Regions from separate parts of the Exiguobacterium sp. 9-2 genome, predicted to be linked through region 1. Evidence: a T-box and tRNA genes for the amino acid it is inferred to sense, from the RefSeq annotation. Region 1 holds a T-box; the other holds one or more tRNA genes.

Region 1 (15,029 bases):
TTGCAAGCGTTCCGTGAAGTCTGCTGAATAAGGATAACGGATGTTGATCGACGCTGTTCCTTGCTCTTCTACATACCGGAATACACCACCGTTGATCGTTAAGTCACCTGTCTCGTCTGAAGCAGCGACACCAATCGCTACACCGCGAGAATCACGGAACATGTGCGTGACAAGCTGAATATAACGACTACCGTTATAATCCAAGTGAAGCGTATTGAGGAAACGTGCTAAATGTAAGGCAGCATTTTTACCGTTATCCGGCTCCATCGCATGGGCTGCGACACCGTTCACATCAAGAACGAGACCTTCCGTTTCTTGCTTGACCGTCCCAGACAAGCCTTGTTCTTCAAGATACGTATGGAAATCCGTTTCAAGCGTCCCCAATTCGACGACACGAAGAAGTGCTTGGGCATGACCCGGAACCATGTTCGGACGTTCGCCGCCTTCAAAACGAACGAGATGGTAGCCTGTATCAGATGCTTGCGCTGGTTTCCCTTGAATCAATAACCCATCATACAGTCCTTTTTCCGCATTGATGATCGGGAAGTCGGCATCTGGTGCAAAGCCGAGAGTCGGCATTTCTTCATGTTTGAAGTAATGATTCACACAACGCCAGTCACTCTCTTCATCTCCTCCAGCAATCAAACGAATACGTTTTGAGAGCGGTAATCCGAGTTCTTTGACGATCTTCAAGGCATAATAAGCTGCCATCGTCGGTCCTTTATCATCGATTGCACCGCGCGCATACAGTTTCCCATCGACAAGCGTTGGGTTAAATGGACCGTATGTCCAGTGATCGCCACCAGCTGGTACGACGTCTAAGTGACAAAGAATACCGAGTAACTCTTCCCCTTGACCATATTCCAAATGTCCGGCGTATCCATCAACATTTTTTGTCTTGAATCCGTCTCGTTCCCCTGTCGCGAGCATCCAATCAAGGGCTCGTTTGACTTCTTGACCAAACGGTGCACCTTCTTCGATTGTTGATTCATCAAGTATACTCGGAATCCGCAGTAGTTCTTTTAAATCCTCTAATAAGTCCTCGCGACGCGCGAGTACTTCTTCTTTCCAATTTACCATCTGATTTCGCTCCTTCATTCTAGGTTGAATTCGTTTCCTATACACCTTTCTAGTATAGCGAATATTCGTTCAGATACGAACATCCAAATTCTGTTTTCTTTTTTATTTGTTTAAATAACGAACATTAAACGATATTAAAACTCCAATTATCGACTTTACAATCTGTTTGAATATGTTTTTTATGCAAACGTTCGGTTAAATCACTTGCAATTTAACATCAAAACGTTATACTAAAGGCGAAACAACTGGATATTGCATTGTCTTTTGTCACCCGAAGCTTTAGAACACTATTCTATCCATTGGGGGAGTGGTTATACCAATGAAAGATTCTACAGACCGTATGTTGACCCGGATTAAATCGATTTATCTCTACATCCAAGAGAACGGAGCTACTACGACAGCAGAGTTGGTTGAAGAGTTTGGCATCACTTCAAGGACCGTTCAGCGGGATTTGAACGTGCTCGAATACAACAATCTCATTGTGAGCCCTCGACGCGGTACATGGACGTCGAGCAAGAAACAAAAGCAAGCGGGTTGATCCACTGTTTCACTATGTATATCTTTCGATGACGCGATTCTTCGCGTCTTTTTTTGTTATCTTTTTTAAAACGTGGGGTATAGCTATTGGGAGAAGGAGTTGAGAAGAATGAATATTTTAATCATTGGAGCAAACGGAACGACTGGACGCAAGATGGTCGAATTGATCGCTAAACAAGGTGATCATCAAGCAATCGCGGTCGTACGAGAAGAAAATCAAATCAACGATTTGATTGCACTCGGTGCATCTGAAGTCAGACTTGGGGATTTGACGAAGGATGTCAGTGGTGTCATCAGTAATGCGGACGTCGTCATCTTTGCAGCGGGTGCTGGTGGCGCATCAGACGAATTGACGCGCGCCGTCGATCAAGAAGGTGCAATTAAAGTCATCGATGCAGCAAAAGCCAACGGTATCGATCGTTTCCTGATGCTCAGTTCAGTAGGTACCGAAGAACCAAAAGGTGAATTGAAAGTATATCTCGAATCTAAAGCAACAGCAGACGCACACCTCCAGGAAAGCGGACTCAATTATACGATCGTACGTCCTGGTCCACTCAGCTACGACGACCCGGCAGGCACTGTCGAAACGAAAGAGCATTTCGATTCATACGAAGATCGTAAGGTGTCGCGTGACGATATCGCAGCATTATTCGTTCACTTGATCGATCATCCGACACAATCTCGTGTATTCGAAGTACTCAGTGGTCCTTATCCAATCGCAGAAGCATTGCGTAATCAATAATCGAAACCCATAACAAAAGGCGATGGAATGTACGCTCATTCCACCGCCTTTTCGTTTTGCTTATTCAGGTTGCCACTCAAACAAAGACAGTTCCGCTGGCGTCAGTTCACGATAATCTCCGAGCGCAAGTGCCGGATCGAGTTCCAAGCGGCCAATCGAGCGCCGTTTCAAGAACGTGACCTCTTTCCCGAGCGCAAGCATCATCCGTTTGACTTGATGGAACTTCCCTTCCGTGATCGTCAACTCAAGCGTTGAATCTGTTTCTGTCGTCGATAAGATGACAAGTTTTCCCGGCTTTGCTCGGTAGCCGTCTTCTAACGTGACGCCTGCCGCAACCGCTTCGATGTCTTCTTGCGTCAACACTCCTGTCACTTCTGCGTAATACGTTTTTTCGACGTGTTTCTTTGGAGACATTAAAGCGTGATTAAACGACCCATCATTCGTCAACAGCAATAGACCCTCTGTATCTTTATCGAGTCGTCCGACCGGGAACGGTTTGAAATACGTCACGTCTTCAAACAACAGATCAATGACGGTCTCATCTCGTTTATCTTCTGTTGCACTAATGACACCCGGTGGTTTATTCATCATCAAGTAGATGTATTTTTGATACGTAACCGGTTCCCCATACATCAGAACCTGTTGCGTCTCGACATCGACATGTTGTTTCGGATCACGCACGATCTCTCCATCGACTTGAATCGCCCCTGCCTTCAGCAGCAGCTTCACTTCTTTTCGGGAGCCTGCTCCCATGTTGGATAACAATTTATCTAGACGCATGACCTCGTCCTCGTTTCAATGAAATTTTACGTCCTAATACGACTTCTGCTAAGCCACTCCAAATCGAGAGTCCTGCAAAAATCACGATTCCGACTGCTGCCCCTACGATCAGAATCAATAGAGACGCCCATGTCGTCTCTGGCAAGATGGATACCATTCCCCACTTGACGAGCGCGACACCCGCTCCCATCATGGCACTGATGATCAAGATCAACGACGTCCGGCGTAAGACCGTACTGAATGGGAACTTCACCGTTTGTGTGATCCGGAAGAACATCAAACCGGTCGCAACGAGATAGCCGATGATCGTCGCATATCCAGCACCTGTTCCATCACCCGTCAAATGAATCAACGGTGCATTCAAAAGATACTTCGCAAGTAATCCAGCAAGTGTTGCGATGATCGTAAAGTACTGACGGTTAATCCCTTGAAGGACCGCTGCCGTGACTGAATAAAGGGCAAGGAACAAGGCACTTGGTGCATAACTCAACAGATAGACCCATGCTGCTTGATCTTTCGGAAAGAGCACATGGAACGTTTCTTCACTGAGGAGAATCATTCCAACAACTGCCGGAATCGTCACGAAGAAGACGAGTTGATAAATCTGCGAAATTTGAGCCCGTACTTTTCGCATATCTCCTTGCGTGAAGGAAGCTGTCAATAGTGGCGTCGCAGACAACGATAAGCCTGTTGCGACCGAGACCGGAATCAAGACGATCTTATGACTATCCGCAATCAGATAGGCCGTCGCATTTCCGGCAGCTTCGAGCGTATAGCCAATACTTTGTAACGCGGCATTCATCGTGTTCTGATCGATGACTTGGTAAAGCGGCGTCGAAAGACCGACCATGACGATTGGAATCGCGTACGTCAATAATTCCTTATACAAATCCGTTAACGGGCGATCCGGCGAACGGACGATTTGTGTAGCGCGTAGTTCTTGTAAACCACTGGATCGTTTGCGGAAGTAATAGATGAGAACCGCGACACTACCGATTGCACCAATGAATGCGCTGAACGTTGCAATCGTCGCTGCAAAGGCTACACCTGAATCAAATAAATAGATGGCGACGCTGACTCCTACGAGTAAGAAGATGATGCGGACGATTTGTTCTAGAATTTGCGAAATCGCAGTTGGACCCATCGATTGATACCCTTGGAAATATCCACGCGTCATACTCATCGGTGGAATCAAGAGTAACGCAAAACTAACCCCTCGAATCGTCATCGTGACGGCATCGACGTACGAGGCTGAATCGACGTCACCGCCTGGAATCGCCCGGTGTGCTAAATACGGTGCAAGGAAGAATAAGGCGAGAAAAGAGACAACCCCGGTCAAGGACATGATTTTTAGACCAGACCGATACAAACGTTCACTCGTATCATATTCTCCTAACGCATTGTATTTGGCGACGAATTTCGAGACGGCAACAGGAATCCCCGCTGTCGCAAGACCAATCATGATCGCATAGTAGTTGTAGGCATAGGTATAGAACATGATACCTGTCGCACCGACCATGAACTGAAACGGAAAGAGATAAATCAAACCCAGTGCGCGGGAAATCAGTGACGCACCGGACAGGAGCATCGTTCCACGAACGAATCCTGCATTGCCGGAAGAAGTAGACTGCTTATTACTGACTGTGGACATGGTAACATCCCTCACGCTTTCTAATTTTTAAATCGACACTCTAATCGTGACTGTCTCATTATACAAGTTCTCTCGTACACAATTGCAAATCATTATACCGCTGTCTATCTTGAATTGAAAGAGACGGTTTGTTTACAGTCGCAACTTCTGCTAAAGTGAAACAAGCAGAATTCTATGAATGAGGTGACCTTATGTACGATGTAATCGTAATCGGAGGCGGACCGAGCGGTTTGATGGCGACGCTCGCCTCTTTACAAGCCGGAGCCCGGACGCTCCTGCTCGATAAAGGAAATAAATTAGGACGAAAGCTCGCAATCTCTGGCGGCGGACGGTGTAACGTCACGAACCGAAAGCCACTCGATGAGCTCGTCCAGTCGATTCCAGGAAACGGACGTTTCCTTTATAGCGCCTTTTCTCAATTTAATAATGAATCGATCATCGATTTGTTCGAAGGATTTGGTGTCGCACTCAAAGAAGAGGATAACGGTCGGATGTTCCCGGTCTCGGATAAGGCGGCAGACGTCGTTCGTGTATTGATCGATCAAATCCGTGCACATGGCGCCGAGATTCAAACAGACGCGCAAGTCGCTACGCTCGACTTCCATCCAGATGGTTCTTTTGCAGCTGTCATCTTAGAAAACGGCATGCGTCTTGAAGCAAAAAGTTGTATCGTAGCGGTCGGCGGACAATCTGTTCCGCACACGGGTTCGACGGGTGACGGCTATCCGTGGGCTGAAAAAGCTGGTCATACGATCACGGAACTTTTCCCAACGGAAGTCCCGATTTTGTTAGGTGATACGTTCATTCATGAAAAAACATTACAAGGACTGTCGTTGCGTGACGTTGCCTTAACGGTTCACGGTAAAAAGGACAAAGCAATCAAGACACATACGGGTGATCTACTGTTCACACACTTCGGTTTAAGTGGTCCGATCGCTTTACGGTGTAGCCAATATACGATCAAAGAGCGCAAACGATCGAAAGAGACGATCGTTCATCTATCGATCGATCTCTTCCCGGATGAGTCACTTGGTGCATTAACAGAACGCTTCCAGGCAGCACTTGCGGCAAATCCGAAGAAATCGGTTCGGAATGCCCTTCGTGGTTTTGTACCAGAACGATTGCTTGAACTCCTGTTCGCTCGAATCGGCTTTGGCGATGAAGTTTGTACACAAGTAAAGAAACAGGACTGGACGGACTTCCTGCAACAATTGAAACGATTCCCACTCAAAGCAACAGGAACGCTCGATTTCGATAAGGCCTTCGTCACGGGTGGCGGTGTCTCGATTAAAGAGATTGATCCCAAAACGATGATGTCGAAAAAGGCGGAGCGATTATTCTTCGCTGGCGAAATTCTTGATATCCATGGCTATACAGGTGGATACAATATCACAGCTGCGTTCGTGACGGGTCATTGTGCCGGTAGTCACGCTGCAGAGATGGCACGTGACACTGTCTCTTAATACAAAAAAGACCCGATTTGTCTCTGTTAATCAGAGAAATCGGGTCTTTTTTCTACATCAGTCAATCGGTGTGAACGATCGACTTGAGAATTTATCCGTGACGACTAAGGCGAACAATTCATTATCTTGTACAAAGATTCCTTTTGATCCATACACTTTCGGACTCGCTGTCTCCCCCGTAATCGTTTTCTCTTTCTGATCAATCGAATAAAGATAAAGTGCTTCTGAGTCTAACGTATAGATCCGACCTTGCCGTTCTGCAAGACCAATCGGACGGAATCTGGATTCAAATGCTTTTTTCGCATCACTTCGCATTCCGCTCGCCGCTTCGATTTTCTCTCGTTTGATGATCGACAAGTACGGTGGTTTTTGCTTTTTCTTTAAGGCACGCTTCTTCTTTTCCGAAGCATCTGGATCAATCTTGATTTTGTCCTCTTTCATTGCAAAGTAAGTCAATTCAACACGACCAATCGAGCGAATTTGATTGATTGTATAGAATTCTTTTTTCTTCGCATCATATCCAAGACCATGGAAACTGTCTCGAATCGTCGTCCCTTGTACTTTTTCGCGTTTTTCTTCACTCCAGACGCCATCTTTTCGTTTAATCGTGACTAGAATTTGATTCGACGTCAATAAAGCGACTGTCTCTCCGTCAACGAGTGTCATCCCGTCAAGACCAGACAATAAGAGTTTCCCTTCTTCCAACTGAAACGTCGCATTGATGCGTTCTCCAGTTCCACTGATTTCAAAGAAACGGTAGTCCTCTGTTACGACGAGGTACGAACCTATGGAATCATCATATAACATCTGTTGAACATTTTTAATTAACGGTTCTTCTGGATTCGGAATGGCTGAAGGCGTTTTCGGTGGCACCTGTTTGACAGCTGCCTGATGCTTCGATTGCGTCTCGATTTTCGCGAACGTTTCCTGAATACGTGACAACGTCTCTGGCTTCGAGAAGACGAGCAGTATACAAAGAATCAACCCCGAAACGACAGCAAAAATCGTTGTATAGACTATATAAGATCGTTTCATTGATGATAATCGCCTTTCTTTCTCGGTTTCTGATTCAGTGTAGCAGAAGGACGTTCAAAAAAAAAGCGGACTTGCGACGGAAATGAAGAAACCCCTTCCATTCGCATCAAGTGAATGAAAGGGGTTATGGCTTAGTTCGCCACGATATTGATCAATTTTTTCGGTACGACGATGACTTTCCGAACCGTCTTGTCGCCAATCCATTCTTGTGTCTTTTCATCAGCAAAGGCAAGTGCTTCGATTTCTTCTTTTGTCGCATCGATGTTGATTTCGATTTTCGAGCGAACTTTACCGTTCACTTGAATGACGAATTCCATCGTATCGCTGACAAGTTTTGATTCATCGAATGTTGGCCATGCCGCATACGTCAATGTCTCTTCAAAGCCAAGTTGTTCCCACAGTTCTTCACCAAGGTGCGGTGCGACCGGTGTTAACAATTGAATGAATCCACGAAGGAAGTGACGCGGGAGAACCGGCTGTTTATTCGCTTCGTTGACGAAGACCATGAGTTGCGAAATCCCGGTGTTGAACTGAATGTTCGCGAAGTCTTCCGTGACCTTCTTGACGGTCTGGTGGTATGTCCGTTCGAAGTCAGCATCGACTTCCGTGACGTCTTGAATGTCTGCTGTCCGTTCGAACAAGCGCCAAACGCGATCGAGGAAACGACGCGCTCCGTCAAGACCGTTCTCAGACCAGGCAACCGATGCATCGAGTGGTCCCATGAACATTTCGTATAAACGTAACGTATCAGCACCATGCGACTTGACGATTTCATCCGGGTTGATGACGTTACCGCGAGATTTTGACATTTTCTCGTTGTTCTCTCCAAGGATCATTCCTTGGTTGTATAACTTCTGGAATGGTTCTTTTGTTGGTACGACGCCTGCATCATACAAGACTTTATGCCAGAACCGTGCATACAACAAATGGAGAACAGCATGCTCTGCCCCACCGATATAAATATCGACTGGAAGCCAGTATTTTAATTTTTCTGGATCCGCAATCGCTTCTTCATTGTGTGGATCGATGAAACGAAGGTAGTACCAGCAGCTTCCGCCCCATTGTGGCATCGTATTCGTCTCGCGACGGCCTTTCATTCCTGTTTCAGGATCTGTGTAATCCAACCAGTCTTCAGCAAGCGCAAGTGGTGATTCGCCCGTACCAGACGGTTTGATTTCTGGAATGATTGGAAGTTCAAGCGGTAATTCCTCTTGATTGAGTGTTTTCATTGAACCATCTTCCATATGAACGACTGGAATCGGCTCGCCCCAATACCGTTGACGACTGAACAACCAGTCTCGGAGTCGATACGTGATTTTTTTACGACCGACTTGGTTCGTTTCGAGTTCAGCGATCATCGTCTCGATTGCTTCTTGTTTCCCAAGTCCATCAAGCATATGCGAGTTGACGTGTTCGCCCTCTCCTGTGTAGGCTGCTTCGTCGACATTTCCACCCGCGACGACTTCAACGATCGGTAAGTCGAATTGTTTCGCGAATTCGTGGTCGCGCTCATCGTGTCCTGGAACAGCCATGATCGCACCTGTTCCGTAAGAAGCAAGGACGTAATCAGCGATCCAGATTGGAAGACGATCGCCTGAGATCGGATTGACCGCAAAAGCACCCGTGAAGACACCTGTTTTTTCCTTCGCTAAATCCGTTCGCTCGAGATCTGACTTCGTTTGGACTTGCGAAATGTACGCATCGACGGCTTCCTTGTGATCCGCTGTCGTGATGTCAGTTACGAATGGATGCTCCGGTGCAAGTACTAGATACGTCGCACCGAAGATCGTGTCCGGACGTGTCGTAAAGACCGTGACTTGTTTTTTATGTCCATCAATCGTGAAATCAATCTCAGCACCCTCAGATTTCCCGATCCAGTTGCGTTGCATCTCTTTGACAGAATCCGGCCAATCGAGATCATCCAGATCTTCAAGAAGGCGATCCGCATATTCCGTGATTTTCAAGACCCATTGACGCATCGGAACACGCACAACCGGATGATTTCCGCGTTCGGATAATCCGTCGATGACCTCTTCATTCGCAAGGACAGTTCCAAGTGCCGGGCACCAGTTGACTGCGACTTCGTCTACGAAGGCAAGTCCTTTTTCATACAACTTCGTAAAGATCCACTGCGTCCATTTGTAGTATTTTGGATCCGTTGTGTTGATTTCACGATCCCAGTCATACGAGAATCCAAGTTCTTTAAGCTGACGCTTGAACGTCTCGATGTTTTTCGCTGTGAATTCGCGTGGATCGTTTCCTGTATCGAGCGCGTATTGTTCTGCTGGTAATCCGAACGCATCCCATCCCATTGGGTGAAGGACATTGTATCCTTGCATCCGCTTCATCCGTGCGAGGATATCCGTTGCTGTGTAACCTTCCGGATGACCAACATGGAGTCCAGCACCTGACGGATACGGGAACATATCAAGGGCATAGAACCCTTCTTTTTCTGGATCTTCTGTCGTGACGAAGGCGTTGTCTTGATCCCAACGCGCCTGCCATTTCGGTTCAATTTCGCGATGATTGTACGGCATGTCTTTTCCTCCTCTAATCTAAAAAAACCGGTCTTCCGCCCCTAAGAAAAGGGACGAAAGACCGGTTTGGCTTCCGCGGTACCACCCACGTTGTCTGTCTATGACAGACCGCTTGATTCACGGATAACGGTGTGAAAGACCGGATTCGCTACTACGACTTCACGAATCGTGCTCCCTGACGAGTTCACGGTTGTTACCGACTGGTTCGCACCTTCCACCAGCTCTCTTGACGGCACCTTTCCCCTACTACTTCAGTTCCATGCATTTGACTATCTTTTTCTAGTGTAATCTGTTTCTTCCTCAAGCGTCAACGCTTCCGTAAAATTTCCTCGATTTCTGCGTGTGATTGCGCGACATGATCCGCTTGCTCTAAGCGTTGCGTTGGCATCCGGTCATCAAGAAGCGCAATCACTTCCATGCCTGCTGCTTTCGCACCAATCATCCCGTTCGCAGCGTCTTCAATGACAAGACAGTTCTCGGGTGCGTGTCCAATCCGCTCTGCCGCAAGTCGAAAAATCGCGGGATCCGGTTTCGAACGGATGACTTCTTCTCCACTGACGTAGTGCGTGATCGGAAGCCCATAATGACGGATGACACGTTCGATTTTCTGAAGTGAACTCGAAGAAGCAATGCCGATATCGTAACCAAGAGTCGCCGCTTGTTCGATGACTTGTGTGACGCCTTTTTTTAATCCACACTCCTCCGGCTTTGCATGAATTTGAAACAAGCGATGTTCTTCCTCAAGCAACGCACTAGCTGTTTCTTTCAGCTGATGCTGGGCGACGAGTTCTTCCCACATTTCATCTCCTGTTTTTCCCATGAACGTCGCATACTGAACCGGATCAAGCGGAATCGATAACCTTTTGAACATCTGTTGATGCACTTCAAAGTAGCGAATCTCACTATCTAAGATAACCCCGTCCATATCAAAAATCAGACCGCGTTTTTTCACGATAACTCCCCCTTTATTGATCGATCCTGACTTCAGCATATCAAAAAAACGACTACACGATGTAGTCGTTTTCATACTCTCATTATCTATTTAACTAGTTGCCACCTGAATACCAGCTTGTCGATACGCCGGAAAATAATCGGAATCAGCATTTGATCCGTATCGTACGCAGAGCAAATCATATAGTGATGGCTGCAGGATGGATTTTCCTTGATGATACTCAAATAGTCGATATCCAGTGTAACGGCATTTACTCTCAAAAAGACTATCCCGTTCTTGATACCCGCCCCCAAGATGTTGTTCGACGAGTCCTCGTGCTTTTGCCTGAAGAATTGCTTCGTACTCAAGTCGCTGATTCGGGAACATCTTCTCTTCATCCCGCTTACAGCCGATCAAATGACCGTGGGCGTATTCTTTTCCAAGCAATACGAAGTATCCCCCAACCGCTTTTCCGTCGATTTCCGCCATCAGTAATAAGGGCTCACAAAGTGGGTTCGTCTCCATCAATTGCTCAAAATACGTCGCGGTAAAATAATAATGAGCCGAGGCATTCTTCCGGTCCATCGTTTCATGATACAACGCTAAAAAAACAGGTAGATCGTCCCGTGTTCCTGTTCTGACGGTTAAGGGTGAAGCAAGCGATTTACGAATCATGCTTCTCGTCTTCTTATGAAATGTCTGCATGATATCTTCAAGTGAAGGACGCAAATCAATACTCGTCGTATGACGGATGAAGGAAACTTTTGTCCAGTCCTGCATAAACCGTTCATTACCTGTTAATGGATTAAAGCGGATCATTTCCGAGACGATCGATTCTTGCTCCGCCCACCTCTCAAAGGATAAACGAGCCTGCTGGATCTCGGACGCAGTCAGTCGACCGATGATTTCCGGTCCGCCATAGCCGTACGGGGTAATGAGATCTGAATAAGGCGTATCAAAAATACGACGCTTCAAAAAAGGATAAAACAGTGTTCCTGCATGACCTTCATAAAGAAATAATACCGCTTGCTCAGACGGTCTAGCGTTGAGCGTGACGTATTGGTGACTATAGAAGATATCAAGAGGCTGTTTCTGTACGTGTGTCGTCCAAGTTGCGGCATCTGTGATGAATTGACACCTTTCCATCCGTGCACCTCCAGTCAAAAAGAAGCAACGTTCATATGACCTTTCTTTTCAAGTTCTTGATTAGAAAGTACCCGTTTCTTTGCCGAAATATTCCATATTATTAAATGTTTGTTTTATAATTTTCGAACGAATGATGTAACAAAAGACAGCTGATCTATTGTCCGCTGTCTCACAAGATAAAGCTCATGATGTGGTTTTAGGAATAGCACGAAGGAAAACAACTCCTGCTAACAGGATCAATCCAATTAAGGTCAAGAAAACTGCTGACATACCTGATAAATCGTAGATCAAACCTCCAACTGTCGGACTGATCATCCGCCCTGCTGAAGCAGCGATATTAACGTATCCTTGGAATTCTCCTTCTTTTCCGATTGGCGCAAGTCGCGCCGCCATTGCAGGAACCGCTGGCCAGATGAACATCTCACCGATTGTCAGAATGATCATCGCCACGAGGAACATCTTGAAGCCGCCTGCAAACGGAACAATCAGATAAGAGAGAAGGAAGATGCCTGTCCCGGTCATCAGTTGGCGTTTCAAATCATCTCCAAACCAACGAAGAATTGGTGTTAATAAAGGTTGTGCGAACACGATAAGCGCTCCATTGATTGTCCAAAGAATCGAGTACTCGGAAATCGTGACACCGAGCGATTTCGTATGGACAGCAAAGGTCCCTTGCCATTGCACATAAACGAACCAAAGTAAGGCATAACCGATCGAAACGAGCAACATCGTCCGTGCGGATCCGCGCGAAAGTGGTGTGCGTGTCGTTTCGATCTCGTCATGTGCCGCATGCATCCGCGCTGGCGCCTGAATCCAGGACAAACCGACAAACAAAATGATGGCAAAGACGATATAGAGAACGAGATTGGCGATGAAGATGTACTGAATCGAAAAAGCAGCAATTTGACCACTAACAGCTGTCCCGAGGGCTACACCGACGTTTTGCGCGACATAGATCGCATTAAAGGCGCGGCGTCCGCCTTCCGGCCAGATGACGCCCGTCATTGCGTAGATCGTTGGGAAAACCATCCCACCGACGAATCCAATCAATCCAAGCATCGCGACGTATCCAATATACGTCTGATGAAATAGCAACAAGCCGACGGAAGACAGGACAAGTCCGATGACACTGATGACAAGCGTCTTCTTTCCGCCGAGTCGGTCAAACGCTTTTCCGCCTAAGTAGTTCCCAACGATTGCTAAGGCTGAGTTGACGAATAACGCCATTCCGGCTTTTGTCATCGACTCCCCTAAATATTCATGAATATATAATGTATTGAACGGCCATAAAAAAGAGGATCCCGTCGTATTGATGGCCATCGCAAGGACGAGGATCCAGACCGCTTTTGGTAATTTTGGCATACCTTTGGTCCTCCTATTTCATTCTCAACCTTGCCACTTTACGCAATCCCTCCCCCGCCTGTCAAGCCACTTCACTTTTCGTCAATGACTCAAAAGATGGTATAATGCAGGAGGAATCATACATACGATGATCATGTATAAAGAGAAAAACAGCCCATAGGAACAGGAGTCTATGCCATGTCACTTGCCCGTGTACTACCTTATACGAAACAATTACTGGAGTCCGTCATCGAACCTGGTGACTGCGTCGTCGATATGACTGCCGGAAATGGACATGATACGCAGTTCTTAGCAGAATGCGTCGGTCCAGAAGGTAGAGTCCTTGCGTTCGACGTCCAAGCTCAAGCCATCGAGGAATCGACACGACGTCTCGACGAAGCCGGAATGTTAGAACGTGTCGATCTTTATCACGAAAGTCACATCCATGTTGGTGCGCGTCTTTCGGACGAACGACGGCCTGTTCGTGCCGGCGTCTTCAATCTCGGATACTTGCCTGGAAGTGATAAATCGATCACGACGACAGGTGAAGAGACGCTTGAAGCACTCGACGCTCTCCTCCCGGTACTTGCACCTGGTGGTCTTGTCGTCCTTGTCGTCTATCACGGTCATCTTGAAGGAAAACGGGAACGCGATGCTGTCCTAGATTACGTCACAGCCCTTGATCAGCAAGGTTATGCCGTTCTTCAGTACCGCTTCTTGAATCAACAGAATCATCCACCGTTCATCATCGCGATCGAGAAAAAAGTGCGCTGACAGTAGAAATAAAGAAGTGATGGCTTCCGCTATGGAAACCATCACTTTTTTCATTCTTCGACTAATTTAAAAAACAACAATAATTTTTCCGCAAACCGTGTATTCAACCGTTCAAAGCTGAAATGCGGGAAACCGTGTAGACGTTGTAAGTAAATCTGATCGCCACCCATTTTCCGACATACTTCGAGTGTCAGTTTGACGTCTGCGAACTGATCGTCTGGTGCATAAAAACAAGCCAAGTTTACACGAGGCAGTTTTTTTCGTTCCTCGTCATGTACGACGATCTCTTCTTCGATTTCCCGGTACTGCGCATACGTCAGTTCACCGATGCGAACGGTATCTTCCGTACTTTGACCAAACGGCAACGTACCGAGTGGCGCATCGGGACGGAAACGATCAAACGCACTCGCGAAGACTTGTTTGACACCTCCGAGTTGTTTCGACGGATGCCAATCAAACAATGGTGAAACGAACGCAAGACTTGCGACTGGTAGTTCATATTCTTGCAACAGACGATTGACGACGAGTGCCCCCATGCTACAGGCGATGATATGAATCGGTAGCTTTCGTTTTCCTGCTTCGCGTAATGCTTCTTTTAACAGTTGACCGTGCTCTTCAAACGAAATGCGACGTGGTGCGTCGACGAGTAGCACTTCATACTCTCTTTCGAGTACTCGAATCAAAGCTTCACTCGGACGGGCACGCAGTTGTAACGGATAGACTAATACGATGATTCCTGTTGGTTGTTCAACCACAAACTCACCTCTTCACTTCATACTTCCTTTTCACGATACCTTATTTCAAACGCAAACGAAACCGTCCCGAGACGGATTTCACGAGGCAACATGGCGAAGACGAACGACTGATTCCGCTTGCCCAAACACTTCTTCCGTCATCTCACTAAGTTCTTCAAAACCAAATGAGGTCAGGAATTGACGCGCTTTATAGTTACGTGCTTCCACGTAGACTTCGAGTGGGACGGCTCCTTGTCGTTCGAGTTCACGAATCAGAC
Region 2 (15,029 bases), 820 kb from region 1:
GTTTGATGAGGAAACGAAACAATTGTTCATTGCCGTGACGCGAGACACAGCAGAGGAAGCAACACAGATTCTTGAAGAAGAAGTCGCGCGTTGGTGCGTCAAGACAAATAGACCGCAGTTTACAACAACCGGTTCATCCGGCGAACGAGAACGAGCTTTCGGACAGGAAGCGTTCATGACAGCGGCACACCGGATTAAATCGTATATTGAGGATGGTGACGTCTTCCAAGTCAATTTGTCCGTCCGTCAACAAGAACCGCTTGGGACGACAGCGGAACATCTGTATGATGTATTACGACAAATTAATCCTTCTCCATACATGGGTTACTTCGCAGATGAGGATTTAACACTTGTGTCAGCCTCACCTGAGTTGCTCGTCGAAAAAATCGGTGATGCGTTAGCAACGCGTCCGATTGCGGGAACACGGCCACGCGGGAAGGATGAAGCGGAGGATCTACGACTCGCGAAAACCTTACTCGATAACGAAAAAGAACGGGCAGAGCATGTGATGCTCGTTGATTTAGAGCGTAATGATTTAGGGCGCGTTAGTCGTTATGGTACGGTCCATGTCGATGAGCTGATGGTGATCGAGAAATACTCCCACGTGCAACATATCGTCTCAAATGTCAGAGGCGAAGTGGCTCCGGAACACTCCGGGAGTCAAGTGCTCGCCGCAATGTTCCCAGGTGGGACGATCACCGGCGCGCCAAAAATCCGGACGATGGAAATCATTGAAGAACTGGAACCGGTCCGGCGTGGCATCTACACTGGATCGCTTGGCTTCATCAGTTGGGCGGATGATGTCATTTTCAACATCTTGATTCGGACACTCGTTGCAAAAGATGGGATGGCATATGTCCAAGCAGGTGCTGGAGTCGTCACGGACTCGGACGCAGCACGTGAATACGAAGAGTCACTTAGTAAAGCCAAAGCGTTATGGGTGACAAAAGAAACGGCGGAGGGAACACGATGATTGTATTGATTGATAACTATGATTCCTTTACGTATAACTTAGTCCAGTATTTCGGCGAACTTGGACAAGACATCCGGGTATTTCGCAACGACGCGATTACGCTTGCAGAAATCGAAACGCTACAGCCTGATCATCTCGTCATCTCGCCGGGTCCCTGTACACCGAATGAAGCGGGAATCAGTTTAGAGGCGATTGCTTACTTTGCGGGGAAGGTACCGATCCTAGGAGTTTGCTTGGGTCATCAAGCGATTGGGCAAGTATTCGGTGGTAAAGTCGTCCGAGCGAAGGAATTGATGCACGGAAAAGTCTCGCCACTGACGCATGACGGACAAGGGATCTTTGAACGGATCCCACAAGCGACACCGGTGACGCGTTACCATTCACTTGTCGTTGAACGTAAGACATTCCCGGAAGTACTCGAAGTGACAGCGGAAGCCGGCGGAGAGATCATGGCACTCCGTCACCGGACGTTACCGATTTTAGGTGTCCAGTTCCACCCGGAAGCGATTTTGACACGAGACGGTAAACAGATGTTAAAAAATTTCTTGGAGTTGACGCATTATGTATCTCTGGCATGACGGAATCATCAAACGAGAAGAAGAGATAAGAATCTCCCCACTTGATCATGGATTCGTCTACGGGATGGGTATATTCGAGACGTTTCGGACGTATAACGGACATCCGTTTTTGTTCGATGATCATATCGAACGTATGCGGATGAGTTGTGTCGCACTCGGGATACAGTTAGCGTATGACCGGGAAGCCTTACGGCAAGCAATCCAAGATTTATATGAAGCATATGAGGCGAACGATCTCTATATCCGGTTGAATGTTTCGGCTGGTCCGCGTGAGATTGGGTTATCAATTGACCCTTACGATACGCCAACCGTGTTGATCTATGCGAAACCAATCGCTCCGCGAAAACGGGCGGAACGTGCACTCGAGACGATTCGTTTGCCGCGCAGTACGCCGGAAACGACATATCGCTTAAAGTCACATCATTACATGAACAATCTAGTCGCGAAACGTCAATTGTTCAATCCAGAAGCAGAAGGGATGTTCTTGACGAAGGAAGGTCATGTCTGTGAAGGCATTACGTCAAATATCTTTTGGCGTTACGGAAGTACATGGTATACGTCGCCCCTTGAGACCGGTGCATTGAATGGGATTACCCGTCAGTTCCTCATGCAACATTTACCGGTCGAAGAACGTCTGGCATATTTACCACAGCTCGAAGAGTCAGATGAGATCATCTATACGAATTCCGTTCAGGAAGCGGTCGCCATTTCGTCACTTGACGGACGCCCTTTCCCCGGAATAAACGGAACAGGGTATGCGGAGATTATGAAACTCTTCGATCAATCTGTCGAACATGTGACAACAAGGAGGGAACAACCATGACCTACATCATGGGTATTTTGAACGTGACACCGGACTCTTTTTCGGACGGTGGACAATATGTTGATATCGAGCAAGCGATGCGGCAAGCGCGTCAGCTTGTCGCGGATGGAGCAGATGCGATCGATATCGGTGGAGAATCGACACGACCGGGTGCGGCGTTCGTGTCAGTTGAAGAAGAACTCGCTCGTGTCTTACCGATCATTAAGCGCATCAAACGAGAGCTGAACGTCCTCGTGTCGATCGATACGTATAAACCGGTCGTCGCAGAAGCTGCTATTCAAGCAGGAGCGGACATCATCAATGACGTCTGGGGTTCGAAGTGGGGCGATCGTTCGATGGTCAAGGTCGCTGCGCAGTATGAAGTACCAATCATTTTAATGCATAACCGGGAAACGGCGCATGGGACAGATATGCTTGCGGAAGTCCGGGCTGACCTTGAGGAATCAATCCGGTTAGCGAAACAGGCAGGCGTGGCGGAAGAGCACATTTGGCTCGACCCAGGCATTGGATTCATGAAAACGCAGGAAGAGAACTTGTACTTGATGCGTTACCTGTCCATCGTCACGGACTTCGGGTATCCGGTTTTACTTGGAACGTCCCGTAAATCGATGATCGGACTCGCGCTTGGATTGCCAACGGAAGAACGACTTGAAGGAACGATTGCTACGGTTTGCTACGGGATTCAACAAGGATGTGACTGGGTGCGTGTGCATGACGTCAAAGAAGTCAAACGGGCAGCGCAGATGATGGACATCATGTTAGCTGCGACGAAAGGGGAATGACGGTGGATCGAATTCATGTAACAGGAATGCGGTTTTATGGGTATCACGGTGTATTTGCAGAAGAGACGAAACTCGGTCAACGCTTCAATGTCGACTTATCGATCGGACTTGCATTGGCAGAAGCCGGTCGGACGGATGATTTGACGAAAAGTGTCAATTACGCTGAATTGTATGAAGCGACAAAACGTGTCGTCGAAGGAGAACCGCTCCAACTCGTCGAAGCCTTGGCGGATCGTATTGCAAAAGAAGTCTTTGCGTTAGACGGGCGGATTGAAGAAGCATCGATCAAAGTTATCAAACCGGATCCGCCGATTGCTGGTCATTATGAACATGTGGCAGTCGAGATCAATCGACTCCGGGGGGACTATGCATGAAGGAAGCTTACATTGCACTCGGTTCAAACATTGGTGATAAAGCGGCTCACTTAAGAGCAGCGATCGCTCGCCTGAGAGCCTTATCGTCTGTTCATGATGTAAAGGTCTCTTCCATTTATGAGACTGTACCTGTCGGGTATCTCGATCAGGATTTATTTTATAATATGGTCGTCCGGATTCAAACGACGGACGAGGCAGATGTCTTACTTGAGCGACTGCAGGAAATCGAACAGCTAGAAGGACGCGAGCGTCTGTTCAAAAATGGACCGCGGACGCTTGATTTAGATATTTTGTTATATGGGGGAGAACGTATTGACCTTGAAGGATTAACCGTTCCGCATCCGCGGATGCAAGAGCGGGCATTCGTCCTCGCGCCATTACGGGAACTAGCAGCAACATGCGTCATACCTGGTCTTGGGCAAAGTGTCGAGCAATTGTACCAGCAGTTACCAGAGACAGAACGAAACGGTGTGCGACGCTTAGGTGGTCTTTTAGAAGCGGAGGAACAATAATGGAATTTAACATTGGTGATGTCAAATTGAAGAATCAAGTCATCTTGGCACCGATGGCAGGCGTCTGTAATCCCGCGTTTCGGTTGATCGCAAAAGAATTCGGCGCGGGACTCGTCTGTGCGGAGATGGTCAGCGATAAAGGGATCTTGTACGAGAACGAACGGACGCTACAGATGCTGTACGTGGATGAGCGGGAAAAACCGCTGAGTCTTCAAATCTATGGTGGTTCAAAGGAGACACTCGTTCAAGCAGCGCGATATGTCGAAGCGAACACGAATGCCGACATCATTGATATCAATATGGGGTGTCCGGTCCCGAAAGTCACGAAAAGTGATGCTGGAGCGAAATGGTTGCTTGATCCGGATAAGGTCTATGAGATGGTCCATGCGGTGACACAAGCGATCGATAAACCGGTTACGGTCAAAATGCGGACCGGCTGGGACAGTCATCACATCTATTGTGTCGATAATGTCAAAGCAGCAGAAGCGGGTGGTGCGAAGGCTGTTGCCATTCACGGACGGACACGTTCACAAAAATATGAAGGTGTCGCAGACTGGAACATCATCGGTGAAGCAAAAAAAGCGGTTAATATTCCAATCATCGGAAACGGGGATGTTCAAACCCCACAAGATGCTAAACGAATGATTGATGAGATTGGTGTCGACGGTGTCATGATCGGACGGGCCGCTCTCGGAAACCCATGGATGTTGTATCAGACAATCCAGTATCTCGAATCAGGAACGCTTCCGGCAGAACCGACGGCGCGCGAGAAGATTGATATTTGTCTCTTGCACGCTACACGACTGGTCGCGCTAAAGGGAGAAGAACTCGCCGTGCGCGAAATGCGGACACATGTCGCCTGGTACTTGAAAGGAATGAAGGGGAACGGTCGCGTTCGCAATGCGTTATTTAACATCGACACGCATACGGGACTCGTTGAACTGTTACAGCAGTACTTGCAGACACTCGAAGAAGACGTAGCGTATGCCTAACAGGTAAAGTATAGTCGGACAGAGTCGTTTTGTGGTACGCTAGTTGCATTGAAGATGAGCGTATCGGTTTTCTAAAGGGCTGTCGGTCATTCCGGCAGCTTTTTATTCGAGAGAATCGTCGTGAACCATTATTAAAAGGAGTGAAGACAGTGAGTCAGGATATGGAAATGAACGATCAAATGCAGGTGCGTCTCAGTAAGATGAACGCCATGCGTGAACAAGGTCTCGATCCATTCGGCGCACGTTTTGAACGTTCGACGGATACTGCGAGCATTCGTGCATCATTTGGTGAACATACAAAAGAAGAATTGGCTGAACTGAAACCGGAAGTTGCCATCGCAGGTCGTGTCATGACGACACGTCGTAAAGGGAAGGTTGGCTTTACGAATGTTCAGGATGTACAAGGTCAAATTCAGTTGTATGTTCGTAAAGATGACGTCGGTGAAGAGGCGTATGAGATCTATAAGACATGTGACTTAGGTGACATCGTCGGGATCCAAGGATACGTGTTCAAGACGAATGTTGGTGAACTCTCTGTTCACGTCACAGCATTTACGTTATTGACAAAAGCGTTACGTCCGCTTCCGGATAAATATCATGGATTAAAGGATATCGAGCAACGCTATCGTCAGCGCTATCTCGACCTTATTACGAACCAAGAATCACGTGAGACATTCATCGCGCGGAGTAAAGTCATTCGTGGAATCCGTCAATATCTTGATAACCTCGGATACTTGGAAGTCGAAACACCAATGTTGCATACGATCGCGGGTGGAGCATCGGCGCGTCCGTTCATCACGCATCATAATGCACTCGACATGACGCTTTACATGCGGATTGCGATTGAGCTTCATTTGAAACGTTTGATTGTCGGTGGACTTGAGAAAGTCTACGAAATCGGTCGTGTATTCCGTAATGAAGGAATCTCAACACGTCATAACCCAGAGTTTACGATGATCGAACTCTATGAAGCGTATGCGGATTATAAAGACATCATGAACTTAACAGAGAATCTGATTGCTCACGTCGCACAAGAAGTACTCGGTACGACACAAGTCACTTACGGAGAAGACGTCATCGATTTATCTGTCGGTTGGAAACGAGCGCACATGGTAGATCTCGTTAAAGAAGCAACAGGTGTCGACTTCTTCGAACAGATTTCGAACGAACGTGCCCTTGAACTCGCGCATGAACACGGTGTTGAAGTCCAGTCGCACATGACGACGGGACATATCTTGAATGAGTTCTTCGAACAAAAAGTAGAAGAAACACTCGTTCAACCAACATTCGTCTATGGTCATCCTGTTGAAGTATCACCACTTGCGAAGAAAAATCCAGAAGATCCACGCTTTACGGATCGCTTTGAATTATTCATCGTCCGTCGTGAGCATGCGAATGCCTTCACGGAATTGAACGATCCAATCGATCAACGTGAACGTTTCGAAGCACAACTCGTCGAAAAAGAAGCAGGAAACGACGAAGCACATGAAATGGATACAGACTTCATTGAAGCACTCGAGTACGGTATGCCGCCAACGGGTGGTCTTGGCATCGGGATCGATCGTCTCGTCATGTTGTTGACGAATGCACCATCGATTCGTGATGTTTTACTCTTCCCAACGATGCGTCACCAGCAAAATTAATAAGTAGAGCTCCGTTCTTTCTATACTGTATAGAAGGAACGGAGCGTTCTTTTTGAAGTCAATGTAGGGATAAACGAGTCAAAAAACGGGTAAATAAAAGTTTTTAAATGTTTTTCTAATAAAATGCTTGTACGATTCAAAAAGCCATGGTATATTACTTCTTGTGCCGCGAATGGTCGTGACACACAAAAATAAATATCAAAAAAGTTGTTGACAATCGGGTTGATAACTTGTTAAGATATTAAAGTCGCTGAAAACGACACGACGAACTTTGAAAACTGAACGATGAGGCAAAAATCGTATTCTACGGAATACAAAAACGAATGAAGCGCAAGCTTCGTCAATCGTGACTCCGGTCACAACAACGAGCAAGTCAAACACTTTATGGAGAGTTTGATCCTGGCTCAGGACGAACGCTGGCGGCGTGCCTAATACATGCAAGTCGAGCGCAGGAAGCTGACGGAACTCTTCGGAGGGAAGGCAGTGGAATGAGCGGCGGACGGGTGAGTAACACGTAAGGAACCTGCCTCAAGGATTGGGATAACTCCGAGAAATCGGAGCTAATACCGGATAGTTCAACGGACCGCATGGTCCGCTGATGAAAGGCGCTTCGGCGTCACCTTGAGATGGCCTTGCGGTGCATTAGCTAGTTGGTGGGGTAACGGCTCACCAAGGCGACGATGCATAGCCGACCTGAGAGGGTGATCGGCCACACTGGGACTGAGACACGGCCCAGACTCCTACGGGAGGCAGCAGTAGGGAATCTTCCACAATGGACGAAAGTCTGATGGAGCAACGCCGCGTGAGTGATGAAGGTTTTCGGATCGTAAAACTCTGTTGTAAGGGAAGAACACGTACGAGAGGGAATGCTCGTACCTTGACGGTACCTTACGAGAAAGCCACGGCTAACTACGTGCCAGCAGCCGCGGTAATACGTAGGTGGCAAGCGTTGTCCGGAATTATTGGGCGTAAAGCGCGCGCAGGCGGCCTTTTAAGTCTGATGTGAAAGCCCCCGGCTCAACCGGGGAGGGCCATTGGAAACTGGAAGGCTTGAGTACAGAAGAGAAGAGTGGAATTCCACGTGTAGCGGTGAAATGCGTAGAGATGTGGAGGAACACCAGTGGCGAAGGCGACTCTTTGGTCTGTAACTGACGCTGAGGCGCGAAAGCGTGGGGAGCAAACAGGATTAGATACCCTGGTAGTCCACGCCGTAAACGATGAGTGCTAGGTGTTGGGGGGTTTCCGCCCCTCAGTGCTGAAGAAGCTAACGCATTAAGCACTCCGCCTGGGGAGTACGGCCGCAAGGCTGAAACTCAAAGGAATTGATGACGGGGACCCGCACAAGCGGTGGAGCATGTGGTTTAATTCGAAGCAACGCGAAGAACCTTACCAACTCTTGACATCCCATTGACCGCTTGAGAGATCAAGTTTTCCCTTCGGGGACAATGGTGACAGGTGGTGCATGGTTGTCGTCAGCTCGTGTCGTGAGATGTTGGGTTAAGTCCCGCAACGAGCGCAACCCCTATCCTTAGTTGCCAGCATTCAGTTGGGCACTCTAGGGAGACTGCCGGTGACAAACCGGAGGAAGGTGGGGATGACGTCAAATCATCATGCCCCTTATGAGTTGGGCTACACACGTGCTACAATGGACGGTACAAAGGGCAGCGAGACCGCGAGGTGGAGCCAATCCCATAAAGCCGTTCCCAGTTCGGATTGCAGGCTGCAACTCGCCTGCATGAAGTCGGAATCGCTAGTAATCGCAGGTCAGCATACTGCGGTGAATACGTTCCCGGGTCTTGTACACACCGCCCGTCACACCACGAGAGTTTGCAACACCCGAAGCCGGTGAGGTAACCGCAAGGAGCCAGCCGTCGAAGGTGGGGTAGATGATTGGGGTGAAGTCGTAACAAGGTAGCCGTATCGGAAGGTGCGGCTGGATCACCTCCTTTCTAAGGAAAACGTCCCTTACGGGACATGCCCATCGTTCAGTTTTGAGAGCTCGTCTCTCAGTCTCGCAAGAGACACTCGCACCTTGAAAACTGAAGACATCAACAAGACATCAAACTTTTAATTAACCATGTCATTAGACGTGTGTTCTTAGAATACCAACGCTAGATCAAGGTATGAAGGGCGTACGGTGGATGCCTTGGCACTAGGAGCCGATGAAGGACGCGACGAACAGCGATATGCTTCGGGGAGCAGTAAGTATGCTTTGATCCGAAGATTTCCGAATGGGGGAACCCACCATCTGTAATGGGATGGGACATGTTACATGAATACATAGTGTAGCGTGAGGCAGACCCGGGGAACTGAAACAAACATAAGTAGTACCCGGAGGAAGAGAAAGCAAATGCGATTCCCTGAGTAGCGGCGAGCGAAACGGGAACAGCCCAAACCGGAGAGCATGCTCTTCGGGGTTGTAGGACACTCTATACGGAGTCAAAAAGGAAGACAGTAGGTGAAGGACCTGGAAAGGTCGGCCGAAGAAGGTGACAGCCCTGTAGCTGAAACTGTTTTCCCTCCAGAGTGGATCCTGAGTACGGCGGGACACGTGAAACCCCGTCGGAATCCGGGAGGACCATCTCCCAAGGCTAAATACTCCCTAGTGACCGATAGTGAACCAGTACCGTGAGGGAAAGGTGAAAAGCACCCCGGAAGGGGAGTGAAATAGATCCTGAAACCGTATGCCTACAAGTAGTCAGAGCCCGTTAACGGGTGATGGCGTGCCTTTTGTAGAATGAACCGGCGAGTTACGATAACGCGCGAGGTTAAGCCGATGAGGCGGAGCCGTAGCGAAAGCGAGTCTGAACAGGGCGTTCAGTGCGTTGCGTTGTCGTAGACCCGAAACCAGGTGATCTACCCATGTCCAGGATGAAGGTCAGGTAACACTGACTGGAGGTCCGAACCCACGCACGTTGAAAAGTGCGGGGATGAGGTGTGGGTAGCGGTGAAATGCCAATCGAACCTGGAGATAGCTGGTTCTCCCCGAAATAGCTTTAGGGCTAGCCTCGAGGTTGAGAGTTCTGGAGGTAGAGCACTGATTGGACTAGGGGCCCCCACAGGGTTACCGAATTCAGTTAAACTCCGAATGCCAGCAACTTATACTCGGGAGTCAGACTGCGAGTGATAAGATCCGTAGTCAAGAGGGAAACAGCCCAGACCGCCAGCTAAGGTCCCCAAGTGTATGTTAAGTGGAAAAGGATGTGGCGCTGCCTAGACAGCTAGGATGTTGGCTTAGAAGCAGCCACCATTCAAAGAGTGCGTAATAGCTCACTAGTCGAGTGGCGCCGCGCCGAAAATGTAACGGGGCTAAACATACCACCGAAGCTGCGGATGCGGATTCCGTAAGGAATGGTAGGGGAGCGTTCCAAACCGCTGTGAAGCTGTACCGGAAGGAGCAGTGGAGCGTTTGGAAGTGAGAATGCCGGTGTGAGTAGCGAAAAGAGGGGTGAGAATCCCCTCCGTCGAAAGCCCAAGGTTTCCTGAGGAAGGCTCGTCCGCTCAGGGTTAGTCTGGACCTAAGCCGAGGCCGAAAGGCGTAGGCGATGGATAACAGGTTGATATTCCTGTACCGCCGATCCACCGTTTGAACAATGGGGGGACGCAGGAGGATAGTGACGCATGCGGATGGAAGTGCATGTGCAAGTTTCAAGACCGTCTGATTGGCAAATCCGTCAGGCATCAAAGTCAAGGAACGACGCGGAGTCCCGTAGGGACGTAGGTCACGATTTCACACTGCCAAGAAAAGCCTCTAGTGAGGGGGAAGGCGCCAGTACCGTAAACCGACACAGGTAGGCGAGATGAGAATTCTAAGACGCGCGGGATAACTCTCGTTAAGGAACTCGGCAAAATGGTCCCGTAACTTCGGGAGAAGGGACGCTCTACACATGTAGAGCCGCAGTGAATAGGCCCAAACGACTGTTTAGCAAAAACACAGGTCTCTGCTAAATCGCAAGATGACGTATAGGGGCTGACGCCTGCCCGGTGCTGGAAGGTTAAGGGGATGGGTTAGCGCAAGCGAAGCTTTGAACCGAAGCCCCAGTAAACGGCGGCCGTAACTATAACGGTCCTAAGGTAGCGAAATTCCTTGTCGGGTAAGTTCCGACCCGCACGAAAGGCGTAACGATTTGGGCACTGTCTCAACGAGAGACCCGGTGAAATCATAGTACCTGTGAAGATGCAGGTTACCCGCGACAGGACGGAAAGACCCCATGGAGCTTTACTACAGCCTGATATTGAGGCTTTGTGCATGATGTACAGGATAGGCGGGAGACGTCGAGCCCGGAGCGCCAGCTTCGGAGGAGTCACCCTTGGGATACCGCCCTTCATGCATAGAGAGTCTCTAACTCGCAGCCGTGATCCGGCTGGAGGACCGTGTCAGGCGGGTAGTTTGACTGGGGCGGTCGCCTCCTAAACAGTAACGGAGGCGCCCAAAGGTTCCCTCAGAATGGTTGGAAATCATTCGTAGAGCGCAAAGGCAGAAGGGAGCTTGACTGCGAGACCTACAAGTCGAGCAGGGACGAAAGTCGGGCTTAGTGATCCGGTGGTTCCGCATGGAAGGGCCATCGCTCAACGGATAAAAGCTACCCTGGGGATAACAGGCTGATCTCCCCCAAGAGTCCACATCGACGGGGAGGTTTGGCACCTCGATGTCGGCTCATCGCATCCTGGGGCTGGAGTAGGTCCCAAGGGTTGGGCTGTTCGCCCATTAAAGCGGTACGCGAGCTGGGTTCAGAACGTCGTGAGACAGTTCGGTCCCTATCCGTCGTGGGCGCAGCAGGAAATTTGAGGAGAGCTGTCCTTAGTACGAGAGGACCGGGATGGACGCACCGCTGGTGTACCAGTTGTTCCGCCAGGAGCATCGCTGGGTAGCTACGTGCGGACGGGATAAATGCTGAAAGCATCTAAGCATGAAGCCCCCTCCAAGATGAGATTTCCCTTTGAGTAATCAAGAAAGACCCCTCAGAGACGATGAGGTAGATAGGTCACGGGTGGAAGCATGGCGACATGTGGAGCTGAGTGATACTAATCGGTCGAGGCCTTGTTCTAGCAGATGCATTGTTGATGACTTCAGTTTTGAGGGCGCGAGCCTTTCAAAAAAATGAAAAAAAGTCTTGACGTTATGTGAACATAATGTTAAGATAATAAATGTCTGGTGGCGATAGCCAAGTGGTCACACCCGTTCCCATGCCGAACACGGAAGTTAAGCACTTGAACGCCGAAAGTAGTTGGGGGCTTCCCCCTGTGAGGATAGGACGCTGCCAGGCGATACATATGGAGGATTAGCTCAGCTGGGAGAGCACCTGCCTTACAAGCAGGGGGTCGGCGGTTCGATCCCGTCATCCTCCACCATTTTTATTACACTTGCCGGTGTAGCTCAGCTGGTAGAGCAACTGACTTGTAATCAGTAGGTCGCGGGTTCGACTCCTGTTGCCGGCACCATTTTCATCTTCAATGATCACCAGAATTCAATTATGAATGAAGGTTCTACCTTTTATATCCCTGCCGGGGTGGCGGAACTGGTAGACGCACAGGACTTAAAATCCTGCGGGGGTTTCCCCGTGCCGGTTCGATTCCGGCCCTCGGTACCATTTTCATTTTGATGTTTGCTGTTTGATCCTTATATTCCGCACCCTTAGCTCAGCTGGATAGAGTACTTGACTACGAATCAAGGGGTCGGGAGTTCGAATCTCTCAGGGTGCATTTTCGGGAAGTAGCTCAGCTTGGTAGAGCACTTGGTTTGGGACCAAGGGGTCGCAGGTTCGAATCCTGTCTTCCCGACCATCTTCAATTTCATCCCTTTAATGGGGCCTTAGCTCAGCTGGGAGAGCGCCTGCCTTGCACGCAGGAGGTCAGCGGTTCGATCCCGCTAGGCTCCACCATTTTTATGACGAACTTTGAAAACTGAACGATGAGGCAAAAATCGTATTCTACGGAATACAAAAACGAATGAAGCGCAAGCTTCGTCAATCGTGGCTTCGGTCACACAACGAGCAAGTCAAACACTTCATGGAGAGTTTGATCCTGGCTCAGGACGAACGCTGGCGGCGTGCCTAATACATGCAAGTCGAGCGCAGGAAGCTGGCGGAACTCTTCGGAGGGAAGGCAGTGGAATGAGCGGCGGACGGGTGAGTAACACGTAAGGAACCTGCCTCAAGGATTGGGATAACTCCGAGAAATCGGAGCTAATACCGGATAGTTCAACGGACCGCATGGTCCGCTGATGAAAGGCGCTCCGGCGTCACCTTGAGATGGCCTTGCGGTGCATTAGCTAGTTGGTGGGGTAACGGCCCACCAAGGCGACGATGCATAGCCGACCTGAGAGGGTGATCGGCCACACTGGGACTGAGACACGGCCCAGACTCCTACGGGAGGCAGCAGTAGGGAATCTTCCACAATGGACGAAAGTCTGATGGAGCAACGCCGCGTGAGTGATGAAGGTTTTCGGATCGTAAAACTCTGTTGTAAGGGAAGAACACGTACGAGAGGGAATGCTCGTACCTTGACGGTACCTTACGAGAAAGCCACGGCTAACTACGTGCCAGCAGCCGCGGTAATACGTAGGTGGCAAGCGTTGTCCGGAATTATTGGGCGTAAAGCGCGCGCAGGCGGCCTTTTAAGTCTGATGTGAAAGCCCCCGGCTCAACCGGGGAGGGCCATTGGAAACTGGAAGGCTTGAGTACAGAAGAGAAGAGTGGAATTCCACGTGTAGCGGTGAAATGCGTAGAGATGTGGAGGAACACCAGTGGCGAAGGCGACTCTTTGGTCTGTAACTGACGCTGAGGCGCGAAAGCGTGGGGAGCAAACAGGATTAGATACCCTGGTAGTCCACGCCGTAAACGATGAGTGCTAGGTGTTGGGGGGTTTCCGCCCCTCAGTGCTGAAGCTAACGCATTAAGCACTCCGCCTGGGGAGTACGGCCGCAAGGCTGAAACTCAAAGGAATTGACGGGGACCCGCACAAGCGGTGGAGCATGTGGTTTAATTCGAAGCAACGCGAAGAACCTTACCAACTCTTGACATCCCATTGACCGCTTGAGAGATCAAGTTTTCCCTTCGGGGACAATGGTGACAGGTGGTGCATGGTTGTCGTCAGCTCGTGTCGTGAGATGTTGGGTTAAGTCCCGCAACGAGCGCAACCCCTATCCTTAGTTGCCAGCATTCAGTTGGGCACTCTAGGGAGACTGCCGGTGACAAACCGGAGGAAGGTGGGGATGACGTCAAATCATCATGCCCCTTATGAGTTGGGCTACACACGTGCTACAATGGACGGTACAAAGGGCAGCGAGACCGCGAGGTGGAGCCAATCCCATAAAGCCGTTCCCAGTTCGGATTGCAGCAGGCTGCAACTCGCCTGCATGAAGTCGGAATCGCTAGTAATCGCAGGTCAGCATACTGCGGTGAATACGTTCCCGGGTCTTGTACACACCGCCCGTCACACCACGAGAGTTTGCAACACCCGAAGCCGGTGAGGTAACCGTAAGGAGCCAGCCGTCGAAGGTGGGGTAGATGATTGGGGTGAAGTCGTAACAAGGTAGCCGTATCGGAAGGTGCGGCTGGATCACCTCCTTTCTAAGGAAAACGTCCCTTACGGGACATGCCCATCGTTCAGTTTTGAGAGCTCGTCTCTCAGTCTCGCAAGAGACACTCGCACCTTGAAAACTGAAGACATCAACAAGACATCAAACTTTTAATTAACCATGTCATTTAAGACGTGTGTTCTTAGAATACCAACGCTAGATCAAGGTATGAAGGGCGTACGGTGGATGCCTTGGCACTAGGAGCCGATGAAGGACGCGACGAACAGCGATATGCTTCGGGGAGCAGTAAGTATGCTTTGATCCGAAGATTTCCGAATGGGGGAACCCACCATCTGTAATGGGATGGGACATGTTACGTGAATACATAGCGTAGCGTGAGGCAGACCCGGGGAACTGAAACATCTAAGTACCCGGAGGAAGAGAAAGCAAATGCGATTCCCTGAGTAGCGGCGAGCGAAACGGGAACAGCCCAAACCGGAGAGCATGCTCTTCGGGGTTGTAGGACACTCTATACGGAGTCAAAAAGGAAGACAGTAGGTGAAGGACCTGGAAAGGTCGGCCGAAGAAGGTGACAGCCCTGTAGCTGAAACTGTTTTCCCTCCAGAGTGGATCCTGAGTACGGCGGGACACGTGAAACCCCGTCGGAATCCGGGAGGACCATCTCCCAAGGCTAAATACTCCCTAGTGACCGATAGTGAACCAGTACCGTGAGGGAAAGGTGAAAAGCACCCCGGAAGGGGAGTGAAATAGATCCTGAAACCGTATGCCTACAAGTAGTCAGAGCCCGTTAACGGGTGATGGCGTGCCTTTTG

The links. A T-box is a leader RNA that pairs with one kind of tRNA and senses whether it is charged. The one in region 1 lies ahead of leuS (leucine--tRNA ligase), so its partner is inferred to be a tRNA-Leu.
Region 2: it has a tRNA-Leu gene. The T-box ahead of leuS (leucine--tRNA ligase) is inferred to sense a tRNA for this amino acid. The anticodon was not compared.

What each region holds. Positions count from the first base shown of each region.
Region 1 is NZ_CP142850.1:2,322,416-2,337,444, forward strand. Features, by position in the region: gene pepV (dipeptidase PepV) at 1-1,080, opposite strand, end outside; gene VJ374_RS12220 (DeoR family transcriptional regulator) at 1,400-1,618, shown strand; gene VJ374_RS12225 (SDR family oxidoreductase) at 1,727-2,359, shown strand; gene VJ374_RS12230 (pseudouridine synthase) at 2,420-3,139, opposite strand; gene VJ374_RS12235 (putative polysaccharide biosynthesis protein) at 3,126-4,790, opposite strand; gene VJ374_RS12240 (BaiN/RdsA family NAD(P)/FAD-dependent oxidoreductase) at 4,982-6,253, shown strand; gene VJ374_RS12245 (hypothetical protein) at 6,311-7,288, opposite strand; gene leuS (leucine--tRNA ligase) at 7,420-9,825, opposite strand; T-box leader at 9,872-10,094, opposite strand; gene VJ374_RS12255 (HAD family hydrolase) at 10,133-10,777, opposite strand; gene VJ374_RS12260 (peptidoglycan bridge formation glycyltransferase FemA/FemB family protein) at 10,868-11,902, opposite strand; gene VJ374_RS12265 (MDR family MFS transporter) at 12,086-13,264, opposite strand; gene VJ374_RS12270 (tRNA 5-(aminomethyl)-2-thiouridylate-methyltransferase MnmM) at 13,421-14,017, shown strand; gene VJ374_RS12275 (serine aminopeptidase domain-containing protein) at 14,068-14,772, opposite strand; gene VJ374_RS12280 (GNAT family N-acetyltransferase) at 14,851-15,029, opposite strand, start outside.
Region 2 is NZ_CP142850.1:74,687-89,715, forward strand. Features, by position in the region: gene VJ374_RS00420 (anthranilate synthase component I family protein) at 1-973, shown strand, start outside; gene VJ374_RS00425 (anthranilate synthase component II) at 970-1,551, shown strand; gene VJ374_RS00430 (aminotransferase class IV) at 1,535-2,374, shown strand; gene folP (dihydropteroate synthase) at 2,371-3,156, shown strand; gene folB (dihydroneopterin aldolase) at 3,159-3,530, shown strand; gene folK (2-amino-4-hydroxy-6-hydroxymethyldihydropteridine diphosphokinase) at 3,527-4,042, shown strand; gene dusB (tRNA dihydrouridine synthase DusB) at 4,042-5,034, shown strand; gene lysS (lysine--tRNA ligase) at 5,196-6,677, shown strand; rRNA gene VJ374_RS00460 (16S ribosomal RNA) at 7,059-8,626, shown strand; rRNA gene VJ374_RS00465 (23S ribosomal RNA) at 8,792-11,726, shown strand; rRNA gene rrf (5S ribosomal RNA) at 11,829-11,944, shown strand; tRNA gene VJ374_RS00475 (tRNA-Val) at 11,954-12,029, shown strand; tRNA gene VJ374_RS00480 (tRNA-Thr) at 12,044-12,119, shown strand; tRNA gene VJ374_RS00485 (tRNA-Leu) at 12,182-12,268, shown strand; tRNA gene VJ374_RS00490 (tRNA-Arg) at 12,307-12,380, shown strand; tRNA gene VJ374_RS00495 (tRNA-Pro) at 12,385-12,461, shown strand; tRNA gene VJ374_RS00500 (tRNA-Ala) at 12,484-12,559, shown strand; rRNA gene VJ374_RS00505 (16S ribosomal RNA) at 12,684-14,248, shown strand; rRNA gene VJ374_RS00510 (23S ribosomal RNA) at 14,416-15,029, shown strand, end outside.